One region of the Cellvibrio sp. BR genome, then DNA from elsewhere that is predicted to be linked to it. Evidence: predicted binding sites of a transcription regulator. Region 1 holds the regulator's gene; each other region holds the start of a gene.

What was found. The regulator FNR, encoded in region 1, switches genes on or off when oxygen is low (the NO sensors DNR and NnrR bind a similar motif). The targets are predictions, from matches to a motif close to TTGATNNNNATCAA.
Region 2: a site for FNR is predicted at 5,733-5,746, ahead of O59_RS00390 (OmpW family protein). Genes of this name have one in related genera too.
Region 3: a site for FNR is predicted at 2,129-2,142, ahead of O59_RS05280 (L-lactate permease). Genes of this name have one in related genera too.

The regions. Positions count from the first base shown of each region.
Region 1 is NZ_JH668201.1:978,818-986,754, forward strand. It holds gene O59_RS09425 (sulfatase-like hydrolase/transferase) at 1-298, opposite strand, end outside; gene O59_RS09430 (hypothetical protein) at 580-1,020, opposite strand; gene O59_RS09435 (hypothetical protein) at 1,367-1,669, shown strand; gene O59_RS09440 (DUF2934 domain-containing protein) at 1,776-1,979, shown strand; gene O59_RS09445 (DUF3592 domain-containing protein) at 2,023-2,463, opposite strand; gene O59_RS09450 (GGDEF domain-containing protein) at 2,700-4,157, shown strand; gene O59_RS09455 (cold-shock protein) at 4,278-4,484, opposite strand; gene fnr (fumarate/nitrate reduction transcriptional regulator Fnr) at 4,877-5,635, shown strand; gene O59_RS09465 (DUF4202 domain-containing protein) at 5,674-6,270, shown strand; gene O59_RS09470 (SirB2 family protein) at 6,324-6,701, shown strand; gene O59_RS09475 (hypothetical protein) at 7,005-7,523, shown strand; gene O59_RS09480 (hypothetical protein) at 7,605-7,937, opposite strand, start outside.
Region 2 is NZ_JH668200.1:82,785-90,721, reverse strand. It holds gene O59_RS00405 (TonB-dependent receptor) at 1-2,750, opposite strand, end outside; gene O59_RS00400 (FecR family protein) at 3,197-4,237, opposite strand; gene O59_RS00395 (RNA polymerase sigma factor) at 4,234-4,836, opposite strand; gene O59_RS00390 (OmpW family protein) at 5,013-5,660, opposite strand; gene O59_RS00385 (DUF1993 domain-containing protein) at 5,827-6,357, opposite strand; gene O59_RS00380 (BLUF domain-containing protein) at 6,369-6,908, opposite strand; gene O59_RS00375 (class I SAM-dependent methyltransferase) at 7,032-7,883, opposite strand.
Region 3 is NZ_JH668201.1:8,718-16,654, forward strand. It holds gene purU (formyltetrahydrofolate deformylase) at 1-770, shown strand, start outside; gene O59_RS05275 (MFS transporter) at 871-2,025, opposite strand; gene O59_RS05280 (L-lactate permease) at 2,214-3,827, shown strand; gene O59_RS05285 (ABC transporter substrate-binding protein) at 3,831-4,697, opposite strand; gene glgP (alpha-glucan family phosphorylase) at 4,813-7,323, opposite strand; gene O59_RS05295 (2-hydroxyacid dehydrogenase) at 7,369-7,937, opposite strand, start outside.

The sequences.
Region 1 (7,937 bases):
TGCCGTTAACCAACAAATAACCATCAAACAACGGATTAAACGGCCGCGCGAACACCTTAAAAGTCGCCATATCCGCACAGGTAAAAATCACACCCACCGCCAATAACACCGCCGCGACCCATCGCACCGCCATACCAACGCGCCCCGGCAGCAGGAACAACAACCCAATCACCAACAATTCCAGAGGGATCACTAAAAATGACGATGCGTTAATAGCACTAATACGATTCGGGATAACCAACGCAATAAAAATCAAAACAAGCGCAGCAATATTCAAACTGGATTGAAAACGAAACAAAAGCGCCTCCCGTTAGTAACGATGCGAACAAAAAACCATCCCCCAAGCATAATGGATACGCAGTCACGGGAGCAAAGGTTGTATCAGTAGCTTTCAGTGCAGACAATTCCGACTCCGCAAACAAAACACCCGAGCGTGGCTCGGGTGTTTGTAGGCGTGTCTCATTAGAGAAGTAGCTGGAGATCGTAAACGGCCAAAAAGTGGAAGTTAGCGGCTGCCAAGATAATTAGCAGGCTCGGTAGTCGGGTCGATTTTTTACCACAATCACTTGTTATGAACTTTTAGTCTTTAAGTTTTGGAATACTAGTGCAGTGCTCATTACCAAAGTCTTCCACCTTCAGATGCTCAACAAGCTCTACGGCAGCATTTTTTTCGCACTGATATACCAACAACGCCTGCCCAGCTCCGCATGCAGAAAGGTTTATACCTTCCGCTTGACAAAATGTTTTTACTTTGCACCTCTTCAATTGGGTCTCAATAAATGACTCCTGATACGCTTTCATTTCAGCCATATATTTATCCGCATTACAGGTTTCGCTGTCACGATTCTTGATGTTTTCGAAAATAGCCTTGTTATAGTTTTCTATTTTTTTTGTGGCTTCTAGCTCTATGCAGTCAGCGAAGGATATTTCGTTGAAATCATCATCAGTTGAACAATCTGAGCCTGCAACACAAAAATAAGGAAAGGCTGATATAAAAATTAACATTATTTTCTTTAGCATAATCTACCTTTTTCATAACAGTTTATTAAACGGCCATAGCTGTATATCTTCCCACCACATATCATTTCTTATGCGAGTTTGCAGCCACCTATAATTACATAAATATCAAATAGTTAAAATTGATTTGGTGTTTTAAAAAACTAGTATTCCTGCTCGCGCTTCATATCACTAGTCGAATATCACTTTTACCCGGTTTTACTGAGTTAAGTTAATCAATAGTGTCTTGCAGAGATATCGTCACCCCACCGCTTTTGCATCCTGTTGACCCATATCAAAACAACACTGACTGCAGCTGTTTTAATAGCGCTACTGTTAAGAGCAAACATCCACTTAAACGGAATGGACAATGAGACAACGTGTTTACAAAAAAATGGCGGGGACTTCTGCCGTGTTTATCCCCGCCGAGTTCAACCATGCATCGCCCGTTGAACGCGATGGTTTAGTCTGGACGGATAGTGAATTGAGCATGCCGGAAAGCCCGCAAACTATGCAGTGGAAACCACCGCTGGACAGCTCGCTGGCATTGGAAGGATTGGAAGAGTACGACCCACCTGCAGCGGGTGATGCGCGCTATGTAACTAAATTGGGGCTCGCGTTTGTGTATATCGGGAAAATTCGTGGCTGGGTCGCGCTGACAGATTTTGTATAAGCATTCCTCACGCGTCAGGATATAAAACCCTATATGGGGCGTAACACACCGAAAAGGAATTTGATGACTGTTATAAAAAGAACTCATTCATTGTGAGGAGTTCATCATGCCTAACGAACACGAGATCCGCGAACTGGCTTATTACCTTTGGGTATCTGAAGGTAAACCCAGCGGGCAAACCGATCGACATTGGCAAATCGCCACCAAGATGGCCGCCGAACAAAAACATGGATCGCCGTCGCCCAAAATATCCACTGATCCTTCAGAAGCAAAAGGCACAACAGAACCCGAACAGCCTGATCAAACCTAGTGTTTTAATAGCAGCGAAACCCTGTTGGCAAATCGTGCGAGCCTTATTGAGTCCGTCGCCAAATCACAAAACCCAACCACACAAAACCGACTGAAAAAAGCAGCCCGATAAAATGACTGCGGGAAATACCGACAGCAATGACGGCGATGTTTTTATCGTCGGGGTCTACATAAACCTGAATCAGCTCGCCATTTTTTAGCGCTGTTTGCGGGCGACTAATGCCAAACCCGATACGAGTGCCGCGATATTCTTTACCATCCACCTCGTAGCTATATTCCAACCAACGCCCACCGTAATAACCTCCTGCCAAGGCACCGCGCAATTCGTTGGTGACGGTACCTTTGTGCACTGGCCAATGCGCGGCAGCAGTACTTTTATAAATATTGCTCGCGCTGGATAAAAACAACATACCAGCCGCAACTATGCACAATCCAAAAAAAAGTGAGCGCAGACGTTGATATTTTTTCTCGTTGTCGGGATTCATTTACACTCTCGCAAAAAATTTAATTACCAATCACCCGCAGCCTTATCAAATACTGATAAACACAACCATTACAGGGCATTACACCAAGAACACCCTCACTTTACCTGCAATCACTTCCTCGTCAACCAATAGAAAACAAAAATTATCGCGCCACAAAAAAGAAACCCTATACTTCACAGCAGGTTAGATAGCAATTGGACAGTTGCTACTGGAGAATTAAAAGCTGGAGACTTTTTTTGGACAGTTTGAATCATTACCGGGCACTTTCCCCGACCAAACTCTGGCGGGTTGGCAGCCGTCGGGATAAGACCATTATTTTTGGTGGCTGGTTTGCGCTGGTGCTGGCAAGTATCGCGCTCGGGTTGCTATCGGTAATAAAAAGTTGGTCGGGTATACCGCTGGATTTTGGCGGTGTCACAGTTTATATCACCGTTTACCCTACCCTGATTATTTGTTTATTCCTCACCCTCACCTGCGGTTGGCGCTGGGGGGCAATTCCTGCTTATTTATCCACGCTTTCACTGGCGCTTTACTCGGGCATGCCATGGCATTGGGCGATCATTTTTGCCTGCGCGAACCCATTGGGTTTTGCGATTCTGGCGGTTGGCTATCAAGCGATTCCAGCGAATAAAAACTTACGCGACTCCAATTCATTATTGTTTTATATCCAGCTGAGTTTTGTGGCGAGCATTTTTAGCTCCAGCGGCGCACTCATTTGGTGTTATACCAACCACATTGATCGCACTGCCCTGCTGGCAATTTGGCAGGGTTGGTGGCTGGGCGCATTTTTGCAAAGTGTATTTATTGTGGGCCCATTGCTCGCGCTCTTGTGGCCCAAAATTGCGCGCTGGCAACAACATCACCCTGCCTATTTACGCCTTGCCAGCGGCAATGTACGGCGCTCGGTATTGCGCCTGCTGGGGGCAATTACCATCGGTGTACTGGTGTACGGTGCGGCTACGATTCAGTTAGCGAGCAATCAGTTGGATCGCGCGCTTATCACTAGCAGCAGCTCCATGAGTGCTGAAGTGAGTAATGCCATCATGATTCTGCAGCAGACCACTTGGGTATTTTTTTGGGTATTCGCGATGATTATTTTATTTATCGCATTTTTTGGTTACCAACTGTTTACCCGCTGGCAACGCTCAACCAATGAATTATTAAGTGATCTGCACAGTGCCAACGAAAGCCTGGAGTGCCTTGCCCAAACTGATGGTCTTACCGGTCTGCTCAATCGTCGCACTATGGATGAACGCTTGAGCAGTGAATGGCTCCGCGCCAGCCGTATGGGCAGCGGTGGCGCGCTGGTGATATTAGATATCGACCATTTTAAGAATATTAATGATCATTATGGTCACGCCGCGGGTGATGCGGTGATCCGTAATATTGCGCAGGCGATACAAGCGGAAGCGCGCGGGATGGATATCGCCAGCCGTTATGGTGGCGAAGAATTTGTGATTGTACTGCCGCAAACCGACGCAGAAGGTGCACTGCAATTTGCCGAGCGGATGCGCAATCGCATTGCGACAACTGCGGCTTATCACGAGACCAAAGAACTCCGCGCAACGATTAGCTTGGGTGTAGCTATTTTTTCTGCGCAGGATACCTCTTTTAACGCATGGCTCGCGCGGGCGGATCAGGCGCTGTACCGCGCGAAAGAAGCAGGACGCAACCGCGTTGTGGTGGCGAATTAACTCGCATTCACCACATTGCTATTCCCATCACAAACAAAAATCCCATCAAAAAAAAAGCCGCCCGGGATTAAACCGGGCAGCTTCCTATTACTGCTTGCTCAAATGCGCAAGCGCGGCGAATTACAAACCAATTACGTTCTCGGCTTGTGGGCCTTTTTGACCTGGTTTTACGTCGAACTCTACACGCTGGCCTTCAGCCAGGGTTTTGAAACCTGAACCGCTGATTGCGCTGTAGTGAACAAATACGTCCTGGCCGGCCTCGCTAGCGATAAAACCAAAACCTTTAGACTCGTTGAACCATTTAACGGTACCAGTGCTTCTAGCCATAATAAACCTCGATGTTTCTTTAAATAAAAATGAATACCCCAAGTGGGATTGCGCTGGCGGATTCAGATCTTACTTATGAAAAACAAAACGAGGTGCTAAGAGATTCACTGCTAGTACAACGATGTGACTTACCATAAATAATGCTGCTAACTGGCCAGCTGGGCCAATATATTATTCGGCCCGCTGCAAGTAAAGAGGGTGATTTGACAAAGATTATGGCTTTTTAGTTATAAGGTAGCACTACTCCACGACATCTCCCGCCGTATTAAATTTATCCAGACATTTGAGCTAAATCAACTATTTACCGCCCCCGTTAAAGCTGCAACAATCACTCATCATACTGTTGGCGCGGAGTTTTCCTGCCATAGTCTTATATTCGAGGTGGTGGACCCATGACAGCTAATCAGAACATTGTAAAAACCCAGGATTCAAGCTGCCCTCACGATAAGCGCGTCAGCTGCGGCAATTGCCGTTTAAATACTATTTGCCTGCCTATCAGCCTGCACATTGAAGATATCGACCGCCTGAACGGCATTATCCAACGCGGTAAACCGCTACAAAAAGGCGATTATCTCTATCGCGCTAATGACCACTTTCACTCGGTGTATGCCATTCGTTCGGGTGCAGTAAAAGCACTGACCCTGAGTGATAACGGTGAAGAACAAGTCACCGGGTTTTATTTGCCCGGCGAGGTAGTCGGCATGGATGGTATTGCCGACAATCGCTACACCAATTCAGTAATCGCATTAGAAACCGCATCGGTGTGCGAAATTCCGTTTAATCGCATGGAAGAATTGAGCTTGCAAATCCCTAATCTGCAACGTCACTTTTTTCAATTGATGAGCCGCGAAATTACCCAGGATCAGCAAATTATTACCCTGCTGAGCAAAAGCAGCGCCGAAGAGCGCATTGCCGCCCTACTGCTAAGTATTTCCAGCCGCAATAGCCGCCGCCAGCTATCGGCCAATGCCTTCCGCTTACCTATGTCGCGCACCGATATTGGCAATTATTTGGGCCTGACCATTGAAACAGTCAGCCGTATTTTTACTCGCTTGCAAAAACAGGAGGTGATTTCTGTGGATAAAAAAGAAGTCCTCATCACTAACATGGAGTTGCTGCGCAATATCGCCAATGGCGATGGCCACTGCTAACCACTGCAAGCACCTGCAATAAACCACGAGCACCTACAATGATCAGCAACCAGCGTTTGCAAGACACCCTCGCCGCATTTGATGCCGCCAACCTGCAAGACCCGAATAGCGAAATAGTAGAAGGCAAAACCGTTGCCAAAGAATGGATTTATGCCCAACGTATGAGTGCACAGCTGTCACGTTTTTGCCCCGATGCATCCGAAGCGTTACAGCTCGCGACACGCAGCCAGCATATTTGTCGCTGGAAGATTCCGCGCTCTGACTACCCAATGGATCGTAGCGGCTATAAAAAGTGGCGTCTGGATTTAGCGCAAATGCACGGCGATATCGCCGGTGAAATTATGGCCGCACAGGGTTACGACGAAACAATCATCTCTCGCGTAAAAGACTTGCTGCTTAAACGCAGTTTAAAGCGCGATGAAGAAGTACAAACACTGGAAGATGTGATTTGCCTGGTGTTTATTGAATTTTATTTAGAAGACTTTGCTAGCAAACACGATGAAGTAAAACTGATTGATATTATCCGCAAGACCTGGAACAAAATGTCACCCACGGGCCATGACGCCGCACTGAAATTACCACTGAGTGACAGCATGCTCGCACTGGTAGGTAAAGCGCTCAGCCCGGACACCTGAGTTTATTACCAACAATTTCAATAATTTTCACATAAACAAAAAAGGAACCCCCCGTGTACTTAGCCCTTAAACATTTGCATTTAACTTTTGTTGTACTTTCGCTGCTCATTTTTTTAGTGCGTGGTGTTTTGTTATTTATGAATTCATCCATGTTGCATAAAAAACTGCTGAAAATTGCCCCCCACATTATCAACACCATTATGTTGGTCTCGGGTATTGTGCTCGCGGTACATTTGGGCATGAAACCAGGTGAACAACCATGGTTGATGGCAAAAATTATTGGTTTGGTTGTTTTTATTATTCTGGGTGTAGGTGCCTTTAAAGTTAGCAAACCCCTGGTGCAAAAAATACTATGGATTGACGCACTCGTAGTATTCGCTTACATCATCAGTGTCGCCATCACCAAAAGCCCGATGGGTTTCTTCGGTTAATGTTTCAATCGCACCAGTGGTTTATCACTACTGGTGCGATCTTGCATGCCCATCATCTGATTTTCCCCACGCCTATTATGTTTCTCCCGTGCCAACCATCTCTTGACCTTCTGAATTAAGTATCACCCCTGATAGTGAGGCTAAGGGGTAATTATTTGTATTTTTTGCGGGTTGGCCTAGGCTTAGATCTATAAGTAATTAGTAAGGGCTATTTTATTTACAATACTTGACGTTTCTTAAAAAGTGATTTATATCACGTATCTGCTGTTTAGCTTTCCAATAACTTTAATAATGGCGAACCCTATGAAGAAGATATTTTTGATCATCACCCTTATTTGTTTTTCACCATTCAGCCTCGCTTGCGACGAAACCTGTAAGCGCGCCAAGGCCGAAGCGGCAAATAATATTAAGTTTGCCAGCTACCTCAACCAGAAATATTGCAAAACTACCGGGATGGATTTTTTACTGCATGGGCGCAAGAGCTTGCAAACCTATCGCGAAAAACAATTGCCAACGGCACATCGCGGCGGAGCAAAGAATATCCGCAACTTTATTTTGCAACGCAAAGACTGGCTACAAGAGTGCGATAACTATCTGCAATTGACTGAGCAAGGCCGTATTTTCCGCGATAAAGAAAGCACGGAAAAAATTCTTGCATCGCTGAATGGCACTGCTGAAGAGCTGCACAAAATCATGATGCGCCCCCGTGCGGAAGTGGAAAGCCTGGAGTTGGTTACTGCACCGGCAGGGCAAAAATTTGATGAGCTGTTTAAAAATGTGGATGCACACTACCTTGAACTGCAACGCCGCGGCTTGCTTTAAGTAAGCGATAAAATCGACACAACCACCGCAATAAAAAAACCGGCACATGGCCGGTTTTTTATTGTGTGCTGGAACCCGCGATCAGGATTTCTTTTTCAACGAGAGCACTGGCCGTTCAGGTTTGTCGGGACGCTCTGCAAAATGCTTGGCCAGCTCTTCCCGCGCTTTTATCGCTTCGGATTTAGCATCGGCTACCGGGCTGGAATGCCAGGACTTGGGCGCGCTGCCGCTGGCTTTTGCCAGAAACTCCAGGCCAGATCGCAAGAGCCTTGCCTGATCGACAAAACTAATACCCTCTGGAAATTTGCCGGGATAAACATCACTCGGGTCCTTGGGGTTTCCTTCGATACGAATACTAAAACCACTCGTATGTGTCGCTGTGCCGGCAGCCATATCGGCCACCCAATCCTCAAA
Region 2 (7,937 bases), on a different contig from region 1:
GTATGCTGAATACCTAATTCAACACCATCCACGGTGGCATTTTCGCCGTTGTTCGGTAGGGTATTTTTAAATACCGCGACTGAATCACCCGCGTCAGGTGCATTGGTATTGGTACCGGTGGAAGGGTCGGTGAGTAAGCTGCCGTTGGGCAGGGTGAAGGTTTTATCGGCAACCGAGTTAACAATAAAGTTGGCTACATCTTTTTTGAAATAACCCGCGGAGACATAACTCGCATCGTCGTAATACCACTCCCAGGATAAGTCGAAGTTATCAGACTCAAAGGGTTCCAGTGCAGCATTACCACTGGTGGAGGTCAGGTTGCCACCTTGGCGAGTGGTAGTAATAACGGTTACCGGCGCCATGCTGGTGAGTGTAGGGCGCGTCAAACTTTTTGAAGCGGCAGCGCGCACTACCATGTCATCGGTGATTTCCAGTTTGATGCTCATATTCGGCAGAATTGCATCGTAGCTACTGTCTTCGCTAATTGCTTGCGCAGTGCCAAATTCGGCGAGCATTTCGGTTTCATCCAGAATGCGCAGGCCGGTTACTGGTGCTTCGGTACCACGTACTTTTACATCTGTGGATTCAACCCGCACGCCACCAATCGCAGAAATTGGCATGCCGCCCAGATCGCCTGCAAACTCAGATTCCAAATAAAACGAGATAGTGTCTTCATCAACCACAAATGAGTTATCGCGTTTTACGGCGTCAAAATTGCGACCACTGGTGCTTTCCAAATACGCAAATTGCGCTTCCCCGTCGTGTGCCAACCATTGGGTAGGCATACGGCCACTGCCACTGACATCGCTCAGGAAATCGCTACCAGCATCAAACACATATTGCATATCGGCAGGAATAATCGGCGAGTCGGGGTAGCCGCAATAAGTACAGTGAATGCCTACACCTTCGTTGTCCCAGCGATCAAGTGCTTTGCTCTCGGTAGAAAACATGGTGCCGAATTTAACTTTTACCAAACCTGAGTCTGTGCCTTCATCCCAAGTGCCGTCCATTTTTAATTGGCTCACTTCATCTTCAACGGCCCAACCGCGGCGCAACATTACGTGGGCGCGGCTGTTGTCTTTGTCGAGGAAATCACCAACGCCCGCAGGTGCAACATAATTTGGCGCGCTCGGATCGCGATAGGCAGTGCCATCCAATTCCTGTTGACCGGAAAAAATGTCGGGACTGGCGGTATCAAATTCGCTTGCTACCGGAAGTATGCCGTCATCGACCTGGAAGCGAACACGGTTGGCGTAACCAATCAATGACAATTGATCGCCACCGCCGTTATTGGCATCGCGCTCAGCTTTGGAATAGGTTGCGTCAAAATTTAAATTTAATTTATCGCTCACTTGCCAGTCAGCGTTAAATCCGAGCAGCGATGTTTCGGTGAGGCGATCAAATTTTTTCGCGTGCATGTCGGTGGCCAAACCCACTTCCTGACGCAAATCAGTCACTGTGCCATTTTCATCAGTAATGGCATCGGTGATGTTAGGCGCGGTAAACCAGTGGCCGTAAGAGAGCGCGTTGGTTTCAATATCAAAATCAGAATAAATAGCATCGGTGGTGATGGTTAAATCATCCGAGGCGGCAAATTGCAATACCAAGGATGCGTTGGTACGGGTGCGTTCTTCAAAGGTGACTTTGTGATCGTAATTGCGCGGTGAAAAAATGGTAGTGCCAGCGGGAACACCTGCGCCGCCATTTAATTCTTCAGTGGGGATGCCTACGTTTTCCAACCAGCCGTCCATTTGCGCCTGATTTAAACGGGTGTCGCGCTCTTGATGGGAAACAGCAAGCAGTACACCGAATTGACCATCGTTAAATACATTGCTTACCAAGCCGGAAATTTGTGGCGTGGTTTCTTCGCTGTTCTCTTCCATTGCCGCTTTTACACTGCCAGCAACTTTGAAATCGCCAATTGCAAATGGGCGTGCCGTTTTTACGTTAACGGTTGAACCAACACCGCCAGATTGCATGGTGGCAGTTGACGTTTTGTGTACTTCCAAACCGCTCACCAATTCCGATGCAACCGTATCGAAACTAAATGCGCGCGACATATTTTCGGTAGCCATTTGGCGACCATTAATTAACACGGTATTAAATTCCGGGCCAAAACCGCGCACGGTAATTAATTGACCTTCACCGCCAGAACGGTCGATAGATACACCGGTAATGCGTTGTAAAGATTCGGCGACGTTGGTGTCGGGAAACTTACCAATATCTTCCGATGAGATGGCATCCACTACACCGCCTGCGGCGCGCTTAACATCCATTGCGCGCTGCAAACTGCCGCGAATACCGGTAACCATTAATTCTTCGACTTGGTCGTTTGCGCCAAGCGGGGCTGTGGTGTCCTGCGCTAATGCCTGTACACCTGCCATGGAGGTGACAATACCGATAATAGCGCTGAGTTTATTTTTATTGTGCATTGAATCCAACTCCTCAAGAGACTGATGGGTCGTGATAGTCAGCAGACCTTTCTCGTCAATCTTTACACTGAGGTTGGTATTCGCCACTAAAAGCCGTGCGGCTTGTTCGATGGAATAGCGACCGACTAATTTATTCGTAGTTATTTCCATTGCGTCATTAAATGGAAACAGCAACGTAATATCAGCCTGTTCAGCAAACTCAGTGAGCGAAAGATCTGCCCGTTGCTGAGGAATATTGAACTGGATAATTTTGTCGAGGCTATTATTTTCTGCCTGCGCGGACAGCGGTGTGCCGACCGCGAGGGCAAACAGTAACATTCGAAAAATCGCCTGCTCGTTTACCTCAGCCGCGAGCATCTTGCTCGCGTGCTTAATAGACGAGGGGCCATTTTTTTTCCGCCATCTCATAGGAAATATTTGCACAGTAAACACTTTATTCTAGTTATGCGCAGCGGCGGGAGTGTGGCTGGCGGCTGCGTTTTTTGTTAATAGAGCAATAGGCTAGTGCTTGGAGCTTAAAGGCTTGTGTGTCAGGGAACAAGCGTTGGCGCATTAATCTTTATCATAGCCTAGCTTACGGCAGATATTTTGCTGTGTGGTAATCGGTTGCAGTCTGTAAGTGCGGAATAAAAACAGGGTTGGTGACTTTTGGTCAAAGTGTTAATAAGCTGTAAGTGAAGACAAAACGGGAGATAAAAGCACAACATATTAAAAAGCTGGCCGCTAACAACAGGGAGTGCAAGCGGCCAGCCGTGTGCGATTAATTATTTGGCGCTTAAACGGATTTTATTGTTGCCCATGCGCTGGTTATGAATATTAAAATTCTGCTCAAGTGCAGCGAGCAATCCATCCACATCACCCGCTTTAAATAAACCGGCAATGCGCTCCTGTTTGATGCTTTCATCTGCCACTTCAAACTGCACCGAGGTGTAGCGGTTAATTTCCACCAGCGCTTCTTCCAGTGTTTCGCCGCGGAAAACCAAATTGCCTTGGCGCCAGCTGAGCTTGGCGACTATTTCATTGTCATCCACTTTGGCGATGGTCTCGCGCTCGGCGCCGAGCATAATTTTTTCACCCTTGGATACTGCCAGTGCACTGGCAGGTAAGCGTTCGGCTACGATTTTGTCGATAGTTTGTTGTACCGTTTTTTGCGCTACCAATACTTTGCCATCAGTCACCAGCAATGCAACTTGATTGTCGGTTTGCAAACGCACGTTGAACGCCGTACCTACTGCCTGCACCACTTTGTTGCCAGCCATCACGCTCAGGGGGCGATCCTTGTCGTGGGCGACTTCAATATTAATTTCACCGCGTTCCAGTAAAAATAAACGGTGATCATCGCTGTATTTAACGGTGATGCGGCTGTTGGTATTAAGTACCAGTTGCGAGCCGTCGGGTAGGTTAACGTTGGAGTGCTCGCCCACCGCAGTTTCATAAACGCCATCCACCACTTGCTCCTGAAATGGCAGCAGCGCCAGCAATTGCCCGGGGACTTGGGGCGCAAGGTTCCAGCCGATCACCACCGCCAGAAGTGCAACGGATGCCGCAATCGCACCGTAAAAGCGCGGTTGGCGCGTTGGTTTGGCGGGTGCCTGAAACAAATCCGCAAGGCGGGCAAGGCTGTCCATTTTGTCCCACAGCTCGGCCATTTCAAACAGTACGCTGCGATGCTGCTCGCTAGCGGCGAGCCACTGCACCAGTTCTTGTTGCTCGGCACTGGTCAGTTCGCGATCCATACGCGCGATCCATAGGCTCGCCTGGTCGTAAATCGCCTCGCGGTTGGGAAACTCAATAATATTGCTCATGATTTGCTCCTCTCGCTCGGAGCCTTGGGTAACGTCGTTGATAGCGAATCGCCGCCCTGCTTCAAACTGGCCATGTATTGGGCGCAGCGTTTTATGCCGGTTGCGATGTGTTTTTCCACCGTGTTTTCACTGATGTTCAAGCTCAGTGCAATTTCTTTCTGCGTATAGCCGTACACCTTTTTTAGGACGAACGCTTTGCGACATTGTTGTGGCAGTTGGCGCACAGCCTCGCAAAAAAAGCCAAATTCCTGGTTCGCCGCTACCCGGTCAAAGGTATCGTCGGCGCGGGTGGTGTAACCCGCCACCTCCAAATCCAATTCATCATCCAGGCTGACGCTCAGCCGCGTTTCGGCGCGCTTCAGGTGATCCAGCGCCAGGTTTTGCGCTGTGCGCAACATAAATGAACGCGGAAACTGGATCTGTTCCGGCGCATCCACCTGACACACCCGCACATAGGTTTCCTGCACTATGTCTTCCACTTCTTTCGGCGGTACCAGGCGCGAAACCGCGCGCGCCAGGGTGCTGCGCAGGGCGATAAACACATTTGCGATGCTATCGTTCTGCGCCGGTTGATTCGTTATTTTTTGATTATTAGACATGGGCTCTAGCCACCAAGGTGATTTCCTCATAGTCCATGACGATAGACTAAGAATATTCCGCCATCGGCCCCCGCAAATAAAGCAAAAAATCCAGATTAATTGCTCTCCAAAAACAAAAAATCCCGAACTGAACCATTCAGTCCGGGATTTATGTCATAACCCCACAAAAATTTTATTTAAAAGGAGTAAGCGGCGCCGAGCATAAACACCAATGGGTCAATCGCCACATCCACACTCGCGGCGTGGGCGCCATCCACATAAATGCGGGCGGTGGTTTCTATGTCGATTTTCCAAACGGCTGCATTCAAATACCAGTTGTCGGTGAGCTGCAGGTCGGCACCCAGCTGCAAGGCGAGGCCAGTGGAATCTTTGAGTGAGAGGTCGGTATCGCCATTTAGGGCACTGTCCAAGGTAGCGCTGCTGCTGGTATCAAAAAAAGTGGTGTAATTCAGGCCGATACCGGCATAGGGTTGGAATTTGCCTTGGCTCAGCGGGTAATACTGCAGGGAGATGGTGGGCGGTAAATGTTTGGTACTGCCGATATCCACCCCTTTGAGTGCACCGCTGCCGACAATGTCGTGTTCAAACGGCAGGGCGGCCAATACTTCAATACCGATGTGCGGTGTGGCAAACCAGGTGCCGGAGAAACCGAGGCCGGTTGCATCTTCTACATCCACCCCACCGCCTAATACGGTGCCGCTACTGGCGTCGGGTGCAACCTGGGCAACACCGACACGCACTAAAAAATCGCCGGCTTCATGCGCTTGTGCGAGTGGTGCAACGCAGCTGCTGCCGATAACCAATGCCATAACTAATTGACGCATTTTCTTTTCCTCTGCTGTTAAAACTGTTGTTAATTCACAGAGGCAGTGTTACGAAAATTCCCGTTGTTAAAATTGATATATATCAATCAATACCGGCGCAGGAAAAAATAAAAAGTTAAATGAAAATTATTTGATATGACGCAAAGTCGCGCGATTTTTTAAATGGTTAACGAGTTGTTTCCGGCACAAACGAAAATCCGTCCGGGTACTGGTGATAGCCGTCGAAATCGCCTTTGCTCAGTGGCACACCGGCAGCGCGGGCGATGGCGTAAGCCATGCTGAGATGAAAGAAAAAATTGGGCAGAGCATAGAGCTGCGCATATTCCGAGGCGGGTAAATGCAACTTGGTGAAACCTGCCTGGTCGCTAATGATGGTGGTGGCGTGAATAAAATCTGTAGCGGGAATGGCTTGCAAATAATCAATGGTTTGGGTGAGTTGTAACTGCACTCCGGCGTAAGTGTCATCGCTATTATCAAAAGTAATGCGCGGGCGCGCACTGAGCGGGCAACAGCAGCGCAGCGAAAAGTTGGCCGCAGTGCGCAGCTGCGCCAGTAACGGCAACATGCCTGGGTGCAAACTGTGTTGCAGCAGAGCATTGTCGCCACCGCTGTGGCGATCAATTTTTTCCACAATTACTTTCAGTTGTTGCAAGTAATGGCAAAAAATCGCGCCGGGATTAATGCTGTGGTTATTCATGCGTCAGGCAACTATCCACGGTTAAATAACCGGCGCCAACCGGTTTTAGCTTGTTTGCTGGATTGTTCATTGGTTTCAGTGGCGACAGCTTGTTGTTGCTCGGCGCTGTTTTCGGCAAGCTCGCCCGACTCTTTGGCCTGTTGGAAAAAAATTAACAAACGTCCCACCATTTCGCGATCGTAATCAAAGGGTGAAAATTCCGTCAGGCTGTGTTGCGCTAAAAAATCGCGCAGATTTTTTTCAGCGGGTAAATATTTCATGCTCCAATCCTGAAACAGGCGGCGCTTGGTGAAACCTTTCAATAATACTTTAGCGTTCTTGTGGCGCGGGTCGTTGCAAATGCGTTGATAGGTTTCCACTACCGCATCGCGCTGGCCTTCCAAACATTGGAAAAAATAACCATTGCCGTAATAGAGCACACCGCCCACTTCGGCGCGGGCGTTATTGCGGCGCGATTCGGTCAGAATCCGCCCCACTTCCAGCTCAATTCCCTGATCGGCAGCGTCAAAGGTCGCTTCACTGGCGTACACCAGTCTCACTAAATCATCCACAATTGGGCTCCTCTATTGCGGCGGTGCGCGCAGCGGTATGCGCGTGGGTTATTCAACAGCATACTCGGACAACAGCCCGCGTTAATGGTGCCCAATATAGCCCCATTTAACGCGGGCACGAGCTTATTTCTTTCTGAAGAGTAGAGTCACGCGGTTGGATTCACCAATCATCCGGTTCTGGTTTTTCTGCGCCACGGTGCCACTCAAGCTGGGCAACAAGCGCCAGACATTGTCGTCCGCTTGTGGGTTGTCCTTGGGGTTTTTGTTGATGTCGCTGCTGCCCACTAACTCAAAACCGGCGGCGGTCATGGCCGCAACAATCGCCGACTCTTTCAAATAACCACGGCTGCCATCCGCCCAGGCGTCGGGTTTATCTTCACTCATGGCATGTTGCACTACGCCCACCAAACCGCCCGGTTTTAATACGCGATGGGTCTCGGCCAGTGCCTGTTGCAGGTAATTGCCCTTGGCGTCAAAACGCGCCAAATTGTGCAGGGCACGGATAAACAATACCGCATCCGCCTTGCCGGTTAATTCGGCGGGTAAATCCGCAAAGGTATAGGCTTCGGCCTTGGCGCTACCCCAATTTTTGGCATCGCTACTCCATTGCGCGGGCCACGCTTTGCGCTTTTCAATAAATTCCGGCGTGGCAAAACCACCAAATTCCGGCCACATCGCCAGGCTGTAATCCACCCCGATCAAACGGCCATTCGCGCCCAAGTAAGGCATCAGGATTTTGGAATACCAGCCATCGCCCGGCAGGGCTTCAATCACCACATCACCGGGTTTAATGCCAAAAAATGCCAGCGTTTCCACCGGGTTACGTGCCGCGTGACGGGCTTGGTGTTCTGCCGGCATGGCCTGGGTAATCGTTTGCAATTGCTGTTTATTCTGTGCGCTCAAGCCAGTGCCGTCGCTGTCGGTAGCACAGCCGTGAAGCAATATGGCTGCAGCCAATAGGGCGATTTTTTTCATGGGTAAACTCCTTGCAAATTTTGCATTAACAAATGGATTCGTAATCCGCACCAA
Region 3 (7,937 bases), 970 kb from region 1:
GTTTTAATATTAAAGAGTCTTCGCAATTTGAAGATGTGCAAAGCAACCGCTTTTTTATGCGCACCGTATTTGAGTGCCCGGTGGGTTACAACCTGGGGCAGATTCGCTCGCTGTTTAAGCCGCTGGGCGAGCAGTTCCAAATGGATTGGAATATTTTTGATAGCCACACCAAGCCGCGTGTGCTAATTGCGGTTTCCCAATGGGGGCACTGTTTGAACGCACTGCTGAACAGTTGGAAAAACGGTTCGCTGCCGATTGATATTGTGGGTGTAGTGTCCAACCACAATGTGATGCGCGATTTAACGGAATGGTATCAATTGCCATTTCATTATTTACCCATCACCGCCGACACCAAAGTGCAGCAAGAGGCGCAGCTGTGGCAATTAATGCAGGATTTGCAAGCCGAATTTTTAGTGCTCGCGCGCTACATGCAAATTCTTTCTGACGATTTGTGCCGCAAATTAAATGGCCGCGCGATCAATATCCACCACTCATTTCTGCCCGGTTTTAAAGGCGCAAAACCGTATCACCAAGCGTTTGAGCGTGGGGTAAAACTCATCGGCGCTACCGCGCATTTTGTCACGGCTGATTTGGATGAAGGCCCGATTATCGAGCAGTCGGTAGAGCGTGTGTCCCACGTAAATTCACCGGATGAAATGGCAGAGATCGGGCGCGATATTGAAGCGGTAGTGTTGAACCGCGCGGTGCGCTGGCATGCGGAACATCGCGTGTTGTTGAATGGCACCAAGACGGTGGTGTTTTCAAGATAGGTCAGTGCATAACTTCTTTTGGTAAGCAAGCTGGTGACAAAAAACGCGGCGATAAAATTATCGCCGCGTTTTTTATTGGATCAGATAATGTCGGTGTAAATTATTTGTGAGTCGCTTTTTTGGCCGACATCGCCAGCGCCAATAAACCAAGCGCTACAATCCCGAATGACACGTTCAAACTGCTTAACTCAGCGATAAAACCAATCACCGCTGGCCCCGCTAATAACCCTGCGTAACCCATGCTGACCACGGCAGCAATCGCCAAACCCATTGGCATGGATGTTTGATTGCCGGCGGCGGTAAATAGCACCGGCACTATGTTGGATGCGCCCACGCCAACCAGCGTGAAGCCGATAAAAGCGGTAGGGGTAAAGGGGGTAAGTACAACTAACAAAAAACCACTCGCAGCGCAGAGTCCACCCCAGAACACAACCCGGGTGCCGCCGAGGGCGTTGACAATTTTATCGCCGGTGAAGCGGCCGATGGTCATGGCGACTGAGAAACATGCGAAACCCAAACCGGCGTAAACCGGGTCGATACCGCGTAATGTATTGAGGAATACAGCGCTCCAATCCAGCACTGCACCTTCGGCGAGGAAGGCGACAAAACACAGGCTGCCGATGAGTAATACTTTGCCGCGCGGTAATACAAAAAAGGGTTCGCGTTCGCCGCTAGTACTTTCATTAATATTTTTTGGTAATAAATCTTTTGCACAGTAGGCCAGCATCAGTAAGAGCACGGCGGTAAGGCAGAGCAGGGCGTGAAAGGGCGATAAACCCAGCCACATCAGTGCGCTCATGACCACCGCACCAAAGATCCCGCCCAGACTATAAAAGCCGTGGAAGCCCGACATCATCGCGCGGCCGCTGGCTTTTTCTACCACTACCGCTTGCATGTTCATGGCGACGTCCGTGGCACCGAGCATCATGCCGAAAATTAATAAGTTAATGGCCATACCGGGAATACCGGGGGAAATGGCGAGGCAGACCAAACTCACACACATTAGTAACAAGGTGGTAGTGATAACCCGACGGCAGCCGTAACGATTAACCAGTGGGCCGGTGACCGGCATCGCCAGCAGTGAGCCAACGCCAAAACACAGAATTAATAAACCGAGGGTGGATTCACCAATCGCCAGTCGTGCTTTCACAAATGGAATCAGCGGCGCCCAAGCCGACATGGCGAGGCCGGTAATTAAAAACGCAAAACGGGTGGAGAGGTATTGGGCTGTACCAATAGGGTGGGTGGCAGACATAAGTAAAAACTTCCAGCGAATAAATCAAGCTGCGCACTATACCTGTCGCCAAAACGCAGGGTTAGTGAGGATTTGTAAATCGGATTTGCCCTATCAACTATGCTTGATACAGCGCAAATGGCGCTTGAGCATTTGGACTAGGATAGCCACATGAGATCACCTTTTATTTTTTGCCGGCGGTCGCGCCAATGACTTGGTTGCAATTATTCACCACGCTAGTACCCATTCTGTCAGTGTTTATCCTGCTGGTTTTACTGCGCTTGCCCGCGACCCGCGCTATGCCGCTCAGCCTGTTAATTACCGCTGCGTTTGCCGCCTGGGTGTGGCAGGTATCTGCAGTGCAATTGGCAGCATCGATACTGGAGGGGTGGATTATCGCCTTCACCATTCTGGTAATTGTGTTTGGGGCCATCTTGCTGCTGAACACCCTGACGGCTCTGGGGGCGATTCGGGTTATTTGCGACTGGTTCGCGCGTATCTCGCCGGATCACCGGGTGCAGGTGATTATCATCGCCTGGTTATTTGGTGCATTTTTGGAGGGGGCCAGCGGGTTCGGAACGCCAGCAGCGATAGGTGCGCCTTTGTTGGTCGCTTTGGGTTTTCCCCCGATGGCAGCCGTGGTAATGGCATTAATTGGGGATAGTGCGCCAGTCTCGTTTGGGGCGGTGGGTACGCCGGTGATTGTAGGCATAGGGCAGGGTTTGGCGAATGCGACGCCTGACCGGCTGCAGCAAATTGCCCTTGGTGCCTTGACGCTGGATGTGTTTATCGCCAGCTTTCTCCCGCTGTTAATGGTGGCCATGCTGACGCGCTTTTTTGGTGCCAATCGCAGCTGGCGCGAGGGCTTGCGACTTTGGCGTTTTGCCCTGTTTTCCGGTCTTGCGTTTACCTTACCTGCCTATGGCGTACTGCGCCTGTTGGGGCCGGAATTCCCCAGTATTCTTGGCGCTCTGGTTGGATTGCTGTTAGTCGTTGGCGCCGCACGGCGTCGCTGGTTACTGCCTACCGAGGTCTGGCGCTTGCCGGTTATGACAGATGAATTGCTGCCCCATGCCACCGGCGTTACACAGCTGCCAACGATGGGTTTATTCAAAGCCTGGTTTCCCTACCTGTTGGTAGCAGGGTTATTGGTGCTGACCCGGGTGGATACGCTGCCGTTTAAGGCGCTGTTGCAGTCAGTCAGCATCGAATTTAACGCGTTGCTAGGGACGCAAATTTCTACGCGGGTCGCGCCGCTCTATTTGCCGGGCAGTATTTTTGTGCTGGTCGCCGTGGTGATTGGTTTGTTATATCGCCTGCCATTGGTTGCTACAGGGCAAGTATGGCGAGCATCACTCGGGCGCCTATTACCCACCAGTATTGCGCTGGCGACCTCGGTACCTATGGTGCGCATTTTCCTCAATTCTGGCGAGAACAGTGCGGGTTTGGCGGCCATGCCCAAAGAATTGGGGGTTTTGGCGGCCGACACCTTTGCCAATCAGTGGCCGCTGGTGGCGCCATTTATTGGTGCTTTGGGTAGTTTTATCGCTGGCTCCTCTACCTTTTCCAACATGATGTTTGCGCGCTTGCAGCAGGACGCCGCCCAAGCGGCTGACCTGCCCGAACATTGGATTCTGGCGCTGCAGATGCTTGGCGCCAATGCGGGCAATTTGGTGTGTGTGCTTAACGTAGTGGCAGCGGTTTCGGTGGTGAAACTGGTAGGGCGGGAGGGCGATGTGATTCGCTACACCTTGGCACCGGCGCTGCTTTATTGTGCCTGCGCAGGTGCTTTGGGATATTTGGTAGTGGCGTTAGTTGTGTGATTGCTAGTGCTCGGTTTTCCGCAGGCTAGCAGTGGGGTTATAAAAACTGCTGTTATCCACGCGGTCCAGAATCTTGCGGTAACTACCATTCTTTTTCAGTTGTTTGAGGCCCTGGTTGAAGGTATTGATCAATGCCTGCGCGTTGGGGTGAGTTTTGCTTGCCAGCAAATAACCCTCTGGTGAACTTAGCGCGGGCTCTATTACCTTGAGTTTGCGCGGGTCTATACTCAGCTGGGCGGCCATGTAAAACCCTGACATCTCATCGGTGGCAAACAAATCCACCCGGTCGGCCATCAGCAATTTTATATTTTGGATGTCCGAGGGCACCATAATCGGGTTGATAACCTGGGCATCAACCGCGCGATAAAAATCCTCTGTGTAGGTAAAGCCCAAGGTGGCGCTCATCCGATACTGGCTTAAATCCCCAAAATTCTTCCAGCGGATGGCATCGCTATTGGTGCGTTGGAAAAAAACCGTGCGGTTGACTATGAGTGGGTCGCTGAACAGCATGGCCTCGCGCCGTTCGCTGTTTTCATACCAGTAGCTGGTGGCGTCAAATTTGCCCAAGCGTGCCTCTTCAAAAGCGCGTTTCCAGGGTAAGTACACAAACTCGACGGTCACCCCCTGGGTGGCAAACGCGGCTGCGATAATATGGTTCACATGGCCATTGTCAGGCAGTTGTTGGCCTGTCCAAGGGGCGAATTCGCCAGTGGCAATACGGATGGTTTGTTTTGCCGGAGCGGCTGATTCCGCCGCGGGGTGTTGGTTACTCTTTGTGTTGTCGCCAGCGGCCAGGCAGCTGAGGCTAAACGCCAGCGAGAACGACAAGGAACGTGAAAGGGTAGATCCAATCAATTTGGCCAGTGACACACATAGCTCCTGTACTGAACTCACAAAAACCGCCTAATCCAATTACGCGGCCTGCTTATCATTTGATCACAACACACTGTTTATAGCTCAGATAACCGGCTTTTGCCTTGTCGCCTCAATCTGCCCAGCAAATAAGCGGGTTTTCTGCCGGTACTTGGGCGTGAGGGTGACAGGCTATAGCGCGCAGGCTCCAATCACTCACTGGTCGGTGTTGCGGAATAACACCTTGGTAGTGATAGGCATTAATCGCTCCGGTTAGGGGGTAAGCCAATTGCAGGCGGATGCACTCTGCAGGCACTTCGCCCACCGGATCGGCGATCATTTCTATCGCCACTTGCTCCGGTGCTATACCGCCTAAATAAACCTGGGTTTCAGCCAGCCAGTTGCCCGCGCGTTCGGTCATCGTGAGTTTCCCAAGATGAATTTCATGCCAATGGCGTGCCAAATGCTGTTGCCAGAGGCGCAATTCCTGCGCCAGCGCGCCTTGCTTATCCATGCGCTGCTGGTACTGCCGGGCGGCGGGCAGGTAGTAGTTGTCCAGATAATCGCGCAGCATGCGATTGGTGCTAAAACGGGGAGTGAGCTGCGCCATGCTGGTGCGCATTAGTTGCAGCCAGCGACGGGGAATGTCCTCGGCATCCCGTTCGTAAAAGCAGGGAATAATCTGCTGTTCCAGCAATTGGTAGAGCGCTTCGGCATCGGCGGCGTCCTGTTCCGCGCCGTATTCGCCGCCATCACCCAGTGCCCAGCCGTATGCCGGGTCGTAAGCCTCGGCCCACCAACCATCGAGCGATGAAAGATTTAACCCGCCATTGACCAGCACTTTCATACCGCTGGTGCCGCAGGCTTCCCAGGGGCGACGGGGGTTGTTGATCCATACATCAACCCCTTGCACCAAATGGCGGGCGAGGGCGATATCGTAATCCTCGATAAAAATCAGGTGCTTGGCCACCTCGTCGCGCTGCACAAATTCCTGCCAACGCTGCAATTTGGCTTTGCCCAGTTTGTCGGCCGGGTGTGCTTTACCCGCCACCAATAGCTGCACCGGGTGGCGGCTGTTGCACAGTAAACGTGTCAGGCGCTCCGGGTCGTGCAACAGCAAATCCGGGCGTTTGTACTCGGCAAAGCGGCGGGCAAAACCCAGGGTGAGAATGTTCGGGTCGAGCGGGTGGAGGTTGGGTAGGCTGCAATCCAGCTGGCTGGATTCATGGCGCCACTGGCGCTGGTAGCGCAGGCGGGCATAGTCCACCAGCCGCGCCCGGCTGGTGCTGGCAAGCTGCCACAAGGTCTGGTCGCTCAGTTCTTGCCAGCGTGCGGGGTTGAGTTGGGTTTCGTTCTGCTGCCAGGGGTTGTCGCCGAAGAGTTGGCGCCACAAGGCGTCGCTGTCGCTCGCCGCCCAACTGGGCATATGCACGCCATTCGTCACATGGCCGACCGGTACTTCGCGCTGCGGCCAACGTGGAAACAGTGGCTGGAAAATACGCTGGCTGACTTGGCCGTGCAGTTCACTCACACCATTGCTGCGCGCGCAGGTGCGCATGGCGAGGTAGGCCATGTTGAACTCCTCGCTGGCATCTTTGGGGTTGGCGCGCCCTAGCGCGAGTATGTCCTCCATGGTGACGCCCATCTCCAGCGCGGCCTCACCGGCATAGCGGCGCAAAAGTTCACTGGGGTAGCGATCAAACCCCGCTGCCACAGGCGTGTGAGTGGTAAACAAATTGCCGCTGCGCGTGGCCCAAAGTGCCTGCCAAAAATCGACTTGATACTTAACGCAATGAGCGCGGATTCGTTCCAGCGTGGCAAAAGCGGCGTGGCCCTCATTCAGGTGGCAGATATCGATCTCCAGCCCCAGCCGCTCCAGTAAGCGCCAGCCACCAATGCCCAGCGCGATTTCCTGCACCAGCCGCAGTTCGGTACCACCGCCGTAAAGCTGGCTGGTTATGCCCCGGTCGCGGGGTTGATTGCAGGGGTGATTGCTATCCAGCAGGTAAAGTTTGACGCGCCCGACCTGGGCTACCCACACCCGAAACAGCACTTCGCGACACAGAAAGTTGGTAGCGACATCCATCCAGCTGCCGTCCTTATCCAGCAGCGGTGTCAGGGGTAAACTACCGGGGTCGTTAAACAGATAGGTTTGCTGCTGCCAACCCTGGTTATCAAAGCTCTGGCGAAAGTAACCTTCCTGATACAACAGCCCTACACCCACCAGCGGCACGCCCAAATCGCTCGCGGTTTTTAAATAGTCGCCCGCCAGAATGCCCAAACCACCTGCATAGAGTGGCAGGGCATCGCATACACCAAATTCCATACTGAAATAGGCGATGCCTTTGAGTGGCACATTGCTGTAGTGCTGCTGATACCAACCCGGTTCGTCCAAATAGCGACGGCGCGCTGCCACGAGTTGGGCGAGGTGGGTGAGGAAATCCGGGTCTTTCGCCAGCTGTTGCAAATGTTGGTCACTGGTGAATTGCAACACACTCACCGGGTTGCCTGTGCTCTCCCATATGGCGGGGTTGAGCCGGTGCCAGAGGGCATCACCGGAATGGTTCCAGCTCCACTGCAGGTCGGCAGCCAACTCGTGCAATATCGCCAGCGGTGGTGGCAATTGACGTTCAAGGTTCGGCATGGACGGCGCTCCTTTGCGTGTAATGGGCGGCTAAACGGCAGTGTTTCAGTTCACCAAACACACCTGCGTCAGTTCGCCCCGTTCAACATGGGTGATATTGGCCAGGGTCACGCGGGCGATGGCAGTGAGTGCCTCGCGGGTAAAAAAGGCTTGGTGGCCGGTGATGACTACATTGGGGAAGGTGAGCAGGCGTGCAAATACGTCGTCTTGCAACAACTGGTTGGAGTTGTCTTCAAAAAATAAATCGCCTTCCTCCTCGTACACATCCAGCCCGAGGTGGCCAATTTTTTTGCTTTTTAAGCCGTCAATTACCGCTTTGGTATCAATCAAACCGCCGCGCCCGGTATTAATTAACATCACCCCATTTTTCATTTGCGCAATGCTGTTGTTGTTAATCAGGTGATGGGTATGAGTGTTGAGCGGGCAGTGGAGGGAAATAATATCGGCTTGTGGCCAGAGTTGGTCGAGCGGCAGATAAGCCACACCGGCGGCGATCAGTGCGCTGTTGGGTTCAGGGTCGTAGGCGATCACCCGGCAGCCCAGCCCGCGCACAATCGTCGCCAGTACTGCGCCGATTTTTCCGGTACCAATTACCGCGACGGTTTTATTCACCA